DNA from 3 places in the Shewanella sp. SW24 genome. Region 2 is predicted to be linked to each of the others. Evidence: predicted binding sites of a transcription regulator. Region 2 holds the regulator's gene; each other region holds the start of a gene.
What was found. The regulator MetJ, encoded in region 2, represses methionine synthesis genes. The targets are predictions, from matches to a motif close to TAGACGTCTAGACGTCTA.

Region 1: metK (methionine adenosyltransferase) is a predicted target of MetJ. The motif match lies at 1,929-1,946, and genes of this name have one in related genera.
Region 3: metH (methionine synthase) is a predicted target of MetJ. The motif match lies at 1,688-1,705, and genes of this name have one in related genera.

Annotation. Positions count from the first base shown of each region.
Region 1 is NZ_JAKKSH010000002.1:407,695-410,982, reverse strand. It holds partial or broken gene L5M17_RS03515 (transposase) at 1-15, opposite strand, end outside; gene L5M17_RS03510 (hypothetical protein) at 93-578, opposite strand; gene metK (methionine adenosyltransferase) at 735-1,886, opposite strand; gene tkt (transketolase) at 2,332-3,288, shown strand, end outside.
Region 2 is NZ_JAKKSH010000025.1:57,660-60,947, reverse strand. It holds gene nrfD (NrfD/PsrC family molybdoenzyme membrane anchor subunit) at 1-58, shown strand, start outside; gene L5M17_RS17720 (sulfite exporter TauE/SafE family protein) at 165-908, opposite strand; gene metJ (met regulon transcriptional regulator MetJ) at 1,043-1,357, opposite strand; gene metB (cystathionine gamma-synthase) at 1,570-2,733, shown strand; gene L5M17_RS17705 (bifunctional aspartate kinase/homoserine dehydrogenase II) at 2,745-3,288, shown strand, end outside.
Region 3 is NZ_JAKKSH010000028.1:3,441-6,728, reverse strand. It holds gene L5M17_RS18470 (ABC transporter ATP-binding protein) at 1-338, opposite strand, end outside; cobalamin riboswitch at 437-613, opposite strand; gene L5M17_RS18465 (histidine phosphatase family protein) at 835-1,560, opposite strand; gene metH (methionine synthase) at 1,830-3,288, shown strand, end outside.

The sequences.
Region 1 (3,288 bases), on a different contig from region 2:
TATCAATCTTGGCATGCTCTCTAAAAATCATTCTCGAAAGCTCAATAGACCCTAGATGAAGTCAGAAAAATTAAAGGTGCTAGCGTATAAGCCTACAGAATCAGCCATTGTCCGTTTGGATAAGTACCAATATAACCAAAGGGTATTCTTCCACAGAGATACCAAGATAGGCGTTCACTCGTAAAGGCTGAAAGTTTAACGTCAGCTAGGAGCAGTGTTGCGAGCGTATTAGCGTCATCGGATGTCAGCGCGCATATTTCTGCAACGGGAATAATTTTCCAAGTGGAGAGGTAAGCTGACTTAGAAATTTCATCGACTTCGCTGTCAGAAATCCAAGCATGCACATCATTTACTACTGCCTTTGTTTTTAACGAATTTGCCAAGTCATGGTCTGTTACACACAGGCTTTCATAGTGGATTTCGTAAGGTGTTTCAAAAAAGGCTTCAGGATCGGATTCAAGAAAAGCGGCGATCTCCTCTAATGTACCGTATGTCTTTGCTGTTTCCTCTGGCAGACCTACGTTGGCTGCCCATGCACAAGATTGAAGTTGCTGTAATAAGATGGCGTTATCGGTCATAGGGTCTGTGCACTCTAATGGTCTGTGTATATGCTGCTTTTTATCTTGCCATATTTGTCTTAGCACTATTAATCTAACCAAATGTCAGACATAAAAAAACCGCTGGATAGCGGTTTTTTTATGGGTCTTAAGTGTAAAAATTGAAATGAATTAAGACTATAGACCCGCGTCAGCGCGCAATATTTCGGCTTTATCAGTAGCTTCCCATGGGAATTCGCTGCGACCAAAGTGGCCATAAGCGGCGGTCGCTTGATAAATTGGACGTGCTAAATCTAGCATGGCCGTTAAACCGTATGGGCGCAGTTCAAAGTGTTGACGTACTAACTTGATCAGCACTTCTTCAGACACCTTACCTGTACCGAAGGTCTCGATGCTGATAGAGGTAGGCTCTGCCACACCAATAGCGTAAGACACTTGGATTTCACAGCGATCAGCAAGACCTGCTGCAACTATGTTTTTTGCTACATAACGGGCAGCATATGCCGCGCTACGATCCACTTTTGATGGATCTTTACCAGAGAATGCGCCACCACCATGACGGGCCATGCCGCCGTAAGTGTCAACGATGATCTTACGACCCGTTAAGCCACAATCACCTACTGGACCACCGATAACAAAACGGCCAGTTGGGTTGATAAAGAACTTAGTATCTTTGTTTAACCATTGAGCTGGTAATACTGGCTTGATGATGGTTTCCATCACACCTTCAATTAAGTCGGCTTGTGAAACGTCATCTCTGTGTTGAGTCGATAACACAACTGCATCGATACCGACAATTTTGCCATCATCATAGGCAAAAGTGACTTGGCTTTTCGCATCTGGGCGTAACCAAGGTAGCGTGCCATTTTTACGGACTTCAGACTGACGTTTCACTAATGCGTGGGCATAGGTGATAGGTGCAGGCATCAGAATGTCGGTTTCGTTGTTGGCATAGCCAAACATTAACCCTTGATCGCCAGCACCTTGCTCTGCAGGGTCTGCGCGGTCTACACCTTGATTAATGTCGGGTGATTGCTTACCAATGGCGTTTAATACTGCGCACGAGTCTGCATCAAACCCCATATCTGAATGGGTATAACCAATTTCACGCACCGTTTTACGGGTGATTTCTTCAATATCAACCCAGGCAGAGGTAGTGACTTCACCACCCACTAATACCATGCCGGTTTTGACATAAGTTTCACACGCTACGCGTGCTTTTGGATCTTGAGCCAGAATTGCATCTAGCACAGCATCAGAAATCTGATCTGCAATCTTATCGGGATGACCTTCTGAGACCGACTCAGAAGTAAACAAGTGCTTTGCCATAGTAGGAAAATCTCGTCGTTAGCATTCAAACGTGTAGAAGCATCTACATCTAGACGGCTATTTTAGTTTAAATCCGATTGCCGATCACCCCCGATAATAAAAAATCCTCTCAGATTGTGACCTGAAAACGACTACGCTCAGTCATAAATAGGTTATTTTTCTTATATTTCATAGTATTAAGTTTGCTATGTTTTTGAGAAATTTATTTCTCCATTACAAGTGATCCTTGCTATGCCCTCTCAAGTAAACGCGAGCAAAGTGACCGGCTTGTTTCTGCGACTTGTATACCCAAGCGACCTGAATCCTGCATCTTCAGGTTGTTTGGGTACATATTCGCCCATCTTTTGCTGAGTGAATGGTAATTTTAGTTTGCGTCACACTGGCATGTAGGGGAAAATATGCATCCAAATTGCCCGCTAGACCCCACAAACAAGCAGGAGAGAGCATGTCTTCCCGTAAAGTACTCGCAAACGCAATCCGTGCGTTAAGTATGGATGCAGTTCAAAAAGCAAATTCAGGCCATCCCGGCGCCCCAATGGGTATGGCAGATATTGCTGAAGTGCTGTGGAATGATTTCCTTAAGCACAACCCGAACAATCCGAAATGGGTAGATAGAGATCGTTTTATCCTCTCTAACGGTCACGGTTCAATGCTGATTTACTCTTTACTTCACCTGACTGGTTATGAATTACCAATTGAAGAGCTTAAACAGTTCCGTCAATTGCATTCTAAAACCCCGGGTCACCCAGAATACGGTTACACCCCAGGTGTTGAAACCACAACGGGTCCACTCGGTGCGGGCATCAGCAACGCTGTTGGTATGGCGATTGCTGAGAAAACCTTAGCGGCACAGTTTAACCGTGATGGTCACGATATCGTTGATCACTACACTTACTGCTTCCTCGGCGATGGCTGTTTGATGGAAGGTATTTCCCACGAAGCCTGTTCATTAGCCGGTACTTTAGGTTTAGGTAAACTGGTCGCATTTTGGGATGACAACGGTATTTCTATCGATGGCCATGTTGAAGGCTGGTTCACCGATGATACGCCAAAGCGTTTTGAAGCTTACGGCTGGCATGTGATTGCCGGTGTTGATGGTCACGATAGCGCGGCAATCCGTGCTGCTATCGAAGCGGCGAAAGCCGTTACTGATAAACCAACCATGATTTGCTGCAAAACCATTATCGGTTTTGGTTCACCTAACAAATCAGGCAGCCACGATTGCCACGGCGCGCCACTAGGCGATGCGGAAATCGCAGCAGCCCGTGAATTCCTTGGCTGGCCACATGCGCCATTCGAAATCCCTGCTGACGTTTATGCGGGTTGGGATGCCAAAGAAGCCGGTGCTGCCCGTGAAGCAGCGTGGAACGAGAAGTTTGCAGCTTATCGCGCAGCTCACCCA
Region 2 (3,288 bases):
GGGCGTACTCGCCTTAAGACACTTTATTGTGTACGCAGGGCAAAGCTATTTAAGCTGAGTGTAAGCTGGCTTTACATATTGATAGATAAAGAAAAAGCACTGGCAATGTCAGTGCTTTTTTATTGTTTGAATCGTGAGAAGGTTTGCCAGTATAAGCAGGACGCTTATTGGGGTAATAACTCGATAACCGACTTCACCGTTAGCACTAAGGCGCTGATACTGCACAGGACTAACGTTGCCATCTTTGTCTTCTCTTTATCGACACGGCCCACTAATCGTCCTGCAACTAAGTAACCTAAAATCACTGAGGGGAGCAGCATCAACGACAGCCATAGATGTTTTAATTCTAATAAGCCAGTGATCGCTAAAATGATCAATGCAATCATGGAGCTAAAAATGAAGAAGGCCGACAGGGCTGCACGAAACTGCGAGGCATCTTTGCCTGCCAACAAAATCGCCATCGGCGGGCCACCAATCGCGGCGATATTGCCGAAGATCCCTGAAACCACGCCCGCACCGAAGAGGGTTTTCTTATTCACTGGCAGGCTGAATTTATACAGGCTGAGGATCACTGCGACAGTCACAATAGCGGCGATGGATAAACCGAGTATGGGTTGAGGCGCAAACAGTAATAAACTCGCGCCGATAAAACCACCGGGCACGCGGCCTATGAGCGCATATTGCAAGCCATTGAATTCTAAGTGACCGCGTTCACGCACTAAGGTCAGCAGGGCGATGGAGAAACCCATAGCAATAACAGGCGCAGGTACAAGTTGTGGATCGACGATATACAGCAAAGGACTGGCGACAACCGCAAGCCCAAACCCAATCAGACTTTGGGTTAAGGCGCCCAGAAACACGACCAGCGAGGCTAAGGCGAGTGTCTGTGGATCTATCATAGAAAACATAGGATTTCCTATATCCCAAACCAACTCAAGATGGTGAAATTTAAAGTTTGAAGTCGCTTGGGTATAAACAAAAAGGGATCGTTAACGATCCCTATTGATGAGCACTGTGATATGACTTTGAAAGCGACGAGTCGCTATTCCATGTCTTCCCACTCGATTCCCATTTGATCCATCAACAACTTGGCTTCTGCGGGAATGCTGTCTGGGTTATCTTTTGACAGATCTTCATCGTTGGGCAATGGCTGGCCAGTGTAGGCGTGCAAAAATGCCTCACACAACAGCTCGCTGTTGGTGGCGTGACGCAAATTATTGACCTGACGACGAGTACGTTCGTCCGTGAGGACCTTAAGCACTTTGAGCGGAATAGACACAGTAATTTTTTTTACTTGTTCATTCTTCTTGCCATGTTCAGCATAGGGGCTGATGTATTCCCCATTCCATTCAGTCATTGACTCACCTGTTATAACGCTAAATTCGGGGCAGATTTTAAACCCTTACAAAGAACAGTCAAATTATTGCTACTATTTCTTTGTGATTGCAAACAGATTTCTTTATGTTCAGACGTCTAAACGTCTTCACGCCTATTGACGATGGCGTTGGGCTTAGGTACATTTAGACGTCCAGACATCTCTATCAGTCTATCGAATTTAGGAGTCCACCCATGGCAGAGCGTCAATTAGCCACACTGGCAGTGCGTCAGGGTATCGAAAGCGATACTCAATATGGCGCAGTTGTGCCACCGATTTATTTGTCGACTAATTACGCCTTCGATGGTCATAAAAATCCCCGCGAATTCGATTACAGTCGTTCAGGCAACCCAACGCGCTGCATTTTAGGCGAAGCATTAGCGCAATTAGAAAAGGGCGCCACTGGCATAGTGACGTGCACTGGCATGGCGGCCATCACCTTAGTGACGACTTTGCTCGGCCCCGATGACCTATTAGTTGTGCCCCATGATTGCTATGGCGGTTCTTACCGTTTATTTACCAACTTGGCGAAGAAAGGCCAGTTTAAGCTCATTGTGGTCGACCAAACCGACAGCCAAGCGTTAGCCACCGCCATTGCCCAGAATCCTAAGATGGTGTGGCTCGAAACCCCATCGAACCCGTTATTGCGTGTGGTGGATATCGAAGCCATTGCTAAGGCGAGCCATGAGGTCGGCGCGCTGGTGGTGGTCGATAACACCTTTTTATCGCCGATATTGCAACAACCCCTATTGTTAGGCGCGGATATCGTTATCCATTCCACCACTAAATATATCAATGGTCACAGCGATGTTGTTGGCGGCGCTGTGGTCGCCAAAGACGTGCAAATCGGCGAAAGCTTACATTGGTGGTCGAACACTCTAGGCTTAACGGGGTCAGCCTTCGACAGTTATCTGACCCTGCGAGGCCTGCGTACCTTAGCGGTGCGTATTCGCGAGCATCAAACCAATGCCCAGCGTATTATTGAGGTATTAACGCAAAGCCCTGTGGTGAGCAAAGTTTATTACCCCGGTCTTGCGGATCACCCAGGTCACGCCATTGCGGCCAAGCAACAACAGGGCTTTGGCGCTATGCTGAGCTTTGAGCTCAAAGGCGGCGAGGCCGAAGTGGTGGCCTTTTTAGGTGCACTCAGCTTATTTAGCGTGGCGGAAAGTTTAGGTGGCGTCGAAAGTTTAGTGGCCGTGCCCGCCACTATGACCCACAGAGCCATGGAGCCGCAGGCGCGCTTCGAGGCTGGTATTAAGGACACCCTATTGCGTCTATCGGTGGGTATTGAAGATGCCGCCGATTTAGTTGCAGATATTCAAGCAGGATTAGCCGCCGTTGTGGCTTGTCAGTAGAGGAATAATAGATGGCACGTTGTCACTTACATAAATTTGGTGGCTCCAGTTTAGCGGATGCCGATTGTTATCGTCGAGTTGCCCATATCCTGTTAACCCACGGTCATAGTGATGATCTCGTGGTGGTCTCTGCGGCGGGTAAGAGCACGAATTTCCTGTATAAATTATTAGCGCTGCGTGATGCGGGTCAGCTATGGCAAGAAGAATTACAAGTGCTGATCAGTTACCAACAGGGGTTGATTGAGCAGTTGTTGTCGAATGAACAAGCCCGCGATCTGCGTGAGCGTTTGGCCACTGATAAAGCGCAACTCATCAGCTTGTTGTCCTTAGACGAGCGCAACGAATACCAAATCAACCATGTGGTGAGCTTTGGCGAACGTTGGTCGGCACGTTTAATGGCGGCGCTACTGCGCGAATCTGGCGTGGCGGCAAGCCATGTGGATGCCTGTTCAATTTTAGTGGCCGATGAAGCCGCTGTGCCACAAATTCGGGTACAAGAATCCCGCGCTAAAGTACAAGCCCTATTAGCCGCGCATCCCAATGAACGCTTAGTGA
Region 3 (3,288 bases), on a different contig from region 2:
AGGTCAAAATAGTGCGGTGTATCCTGCTGCACTACGGCGACGCGACAGGCAAACGCCTTGGGCGACAAGCGCTCAATATCTTGATCAAAAAGGGTAATTTTGCCCTGAGTCGGGCGAACAAACCGATACAAACAGCGCAGCAAACTGGACTTGCCCGCACCGTTAGGGCCAATCAACCCCAGCATCTGCCCCATTGGCAGCGTAAAGTTAATATCGGAAAGTATGGTTTTGCCATCGATACACCAGCTCAAATGACTCACATTGAGCGCGACTGACGGGCTCAATGATGGGTTAGTGTCATTCACGGGGCTATTAGTTTGGATTGCGGAAAGTTTCACCTAAGCGGCGCTCCTATCGAGTCCAAACCTGTATAAAAAAGGTTGTGCATATTGTCATCTGCTCCCTCGAGTCACCCGCTCGAGAACTAAGGCTGCACGCAGCGATAACAGAAATAGGCAGGTCTCCTGACTCGTAGGGAAGAAGATTCGAGATCTTTTTCACTACTCACAGTTGCGGGCACAGTTCGGGCTGACTGACGAGCAGTTCCCCGATTCCCTATTATGTTTGGGTTGATATGCTCTTTGTTAACAACGCCACTGTGAATTAAAACAACGGAGCGATTCGAACAAAGAGAGTCTATTCCCAACACCTATTTCTGCGACGTTATCACTCATTGCGCATGTAATACGCTATCTGGTTCAAACGTCAGGGAAAAGCATTATCCTACATCTATACCATTAGGCAATGCTGTTTAAATCAGAATATTTTCATGTCAGCTTATTCTCGCCAAACGATCACGCCTACATGATAGCGCCGAGATAGTGAAATAAGGCCTCAACACCTGCGCCCACTAGGCCAATCTAAACGCCAATAGCAGACACCCTGTTCATCTTGCAGCACATTAATGCTCACCACGGCCGCCACGGGTAAATCGAGTTGACTATAAAACCCCACCGCCCGTTCAACCCCTAGGGCACGCGCCATTAAGTGACGGATCACCCCGCCGTGGGTCACGACCCACACTTGAGTGGCTGGCATATTGTCAGCGGTTTCATTAACGGCACTGTTTTCATTACCCATTTTATGTGAGTCAAGGGTCAATCGTTCAAACTCGGCGGCGAGTATCTGGTCAATCGTCCCATTCACCCGCGACTCAAAACTTGCCATAGTTTCACCATTAGGCAGCGGAGTTTGCCAAGGGTTTTGCCAATACGCAGCTAAGCGTTCGCCCTCTTGTTGATACAGTTCATCGAGCCGACAACCGTCCCAATCACCAAAATCAATTTCCTGTAAACCCGACAAACACTGCGCCTGCAATGGCCTTGACTCAGATATCAGTGCCGCCGTCGAATGCAACTCGGCGGCAAAAGCGTGGGCAAAATCGGCGCAGCGGCGTGAAATCGAGCTATAAATCGCGCTACACACGCTGGCCTGTGACTCAACTGCTGCCGACATTTGTTGCCAACCCTTTTTACTCAAAGGCACATCCACACGACCCCGCAAAATAGCGCCGCCTTCACACTCACCGTGGCGTAACAATAACAACCGAACTTGTTTCATATATGCCTTTTTAGTTAGGGACTAGATGCTAGGAACTCAAGCCAAGTGCCTAAATTCTTGATTCTCGATTCTCGCTCCTAATGCCTTTGACTTTCATCTTGCCCTGACAATCATAAGTCGCGTATTATGGACGTCTATACGTTTAAATGTCCAAAGCAAATTTTTAAGAACAAGTATTCAAAAAATGTCGGCAGACGACAATAAAATGCACTTAGCATAACAATGGCCGATTTTTGGACTTAACTTAGCTGTATTTAAGGTAATTATTTATGACGATACCCTCAACCAAAGCCAGCCAAATATTAGCAGACATTCGCAAACAGCTTGCAGAGCGCATTCTGATCTTAGACGGTGCCATGGGCACTATGATCCAAGGCTACAAGCTGGAAGAAGAGGACTATCGCGGCGAACGCTTTAAAGATTGGCATACGGATGTCAAAGGTAACAACGACCTCTTGGTCTTGTCACAACCTCACATCATCAAACAAATTCACACCGACTACTTAAACGCCGGTGCCGACATCATTGAAACCAACACCTTTAACGCCACCACCATCGCCATGGCCGACTACGACATGCAGTCGCTGTCCGCCGAAATTAACTTAGTCGGCGCGCGCCTCGCCCGTGAAGCTTGTGATGAAGCCTTTGCTGCCACAGGCATTCCACGCTACGTCGCCGGTGTGTTAGGCCCCACTAACCGTACGTGTTCGATTAGCCCTGATGTGAACGACCCAGGCTATCGCAACGTCAGCTTCGATGAGTTAGTGACTGCTTACAAAGAATCCACTAAGGCGCTGATTGAGGGCGGCGCGGATATCATTATGGTCGAGACCATATTTGATACCTTAAATGCCAAAGCCGCACTGTTTGCGATTGAATCGGTATTTGATGACTTATTTGGTCAGCATTCTAAAGACAGATTGCCGATCATGATTTCGGGCACCATTACCGATGCCTCTGGCCGCACACTGACTGGCCAAACGACCGAAGCCTTTTACAATTCCCTTCGCCATATCAAGCCCTTATCTATCGGTCTTAACTGTGCACTTGGGCCAAAAGAATTACGCCCCTATGTGGAAGAATTATCCCGCATCAGTGAGTGTTATGTGTCGGCGCATCCGAATGCAGGCCTGCCGAACGAGTTTGGCGGTTACGATGAAACCCCAGAGGACATGGCGAACGTGATCGAAGATTGGGCGCGCGAAGGCATGCTTAATATTATCGGGGGTTGTTGTGGTAGTACGCCTGAACATATCCGCGTGATCCGCGAAGCGGTGAGCCGTCACGATCCACGTATTTTGCCAGACATTCCGGTCGCTTGCCGCTTGGCCGGTTTGGAACCACTGACTATCGACGCCCAATCCCTGTTCGTTAACGTGGGTGAGCGCACCAACGTCACAGGTTCGGCCAAGTTTTTAAAGTTGATCAAAGAAGGCAAGTTTGAGCAAGCGCTCGATGTCGCCCGCGAGCAGGTCGAAAGCGGCGCGCAAATCATCGACATCAACATGGACGAAGGCATGCTCGATGGCGCCGAGATCATGCACAAGTTTTTAAACTTGATTGCCTCTGAGCCCGACATCAGCCGCGTACCTATTATGATCGACTCCTCTAAGTGGGAAGTGATCGAAGCTGGCCTCAAATGTATTCAAGGCAAGGGCATAGTTAACTCGATTTCCCTCAAAGAAGGCGAAGCCAAGTTTATTGATCAAGCCACCTTAGTGAAACGCT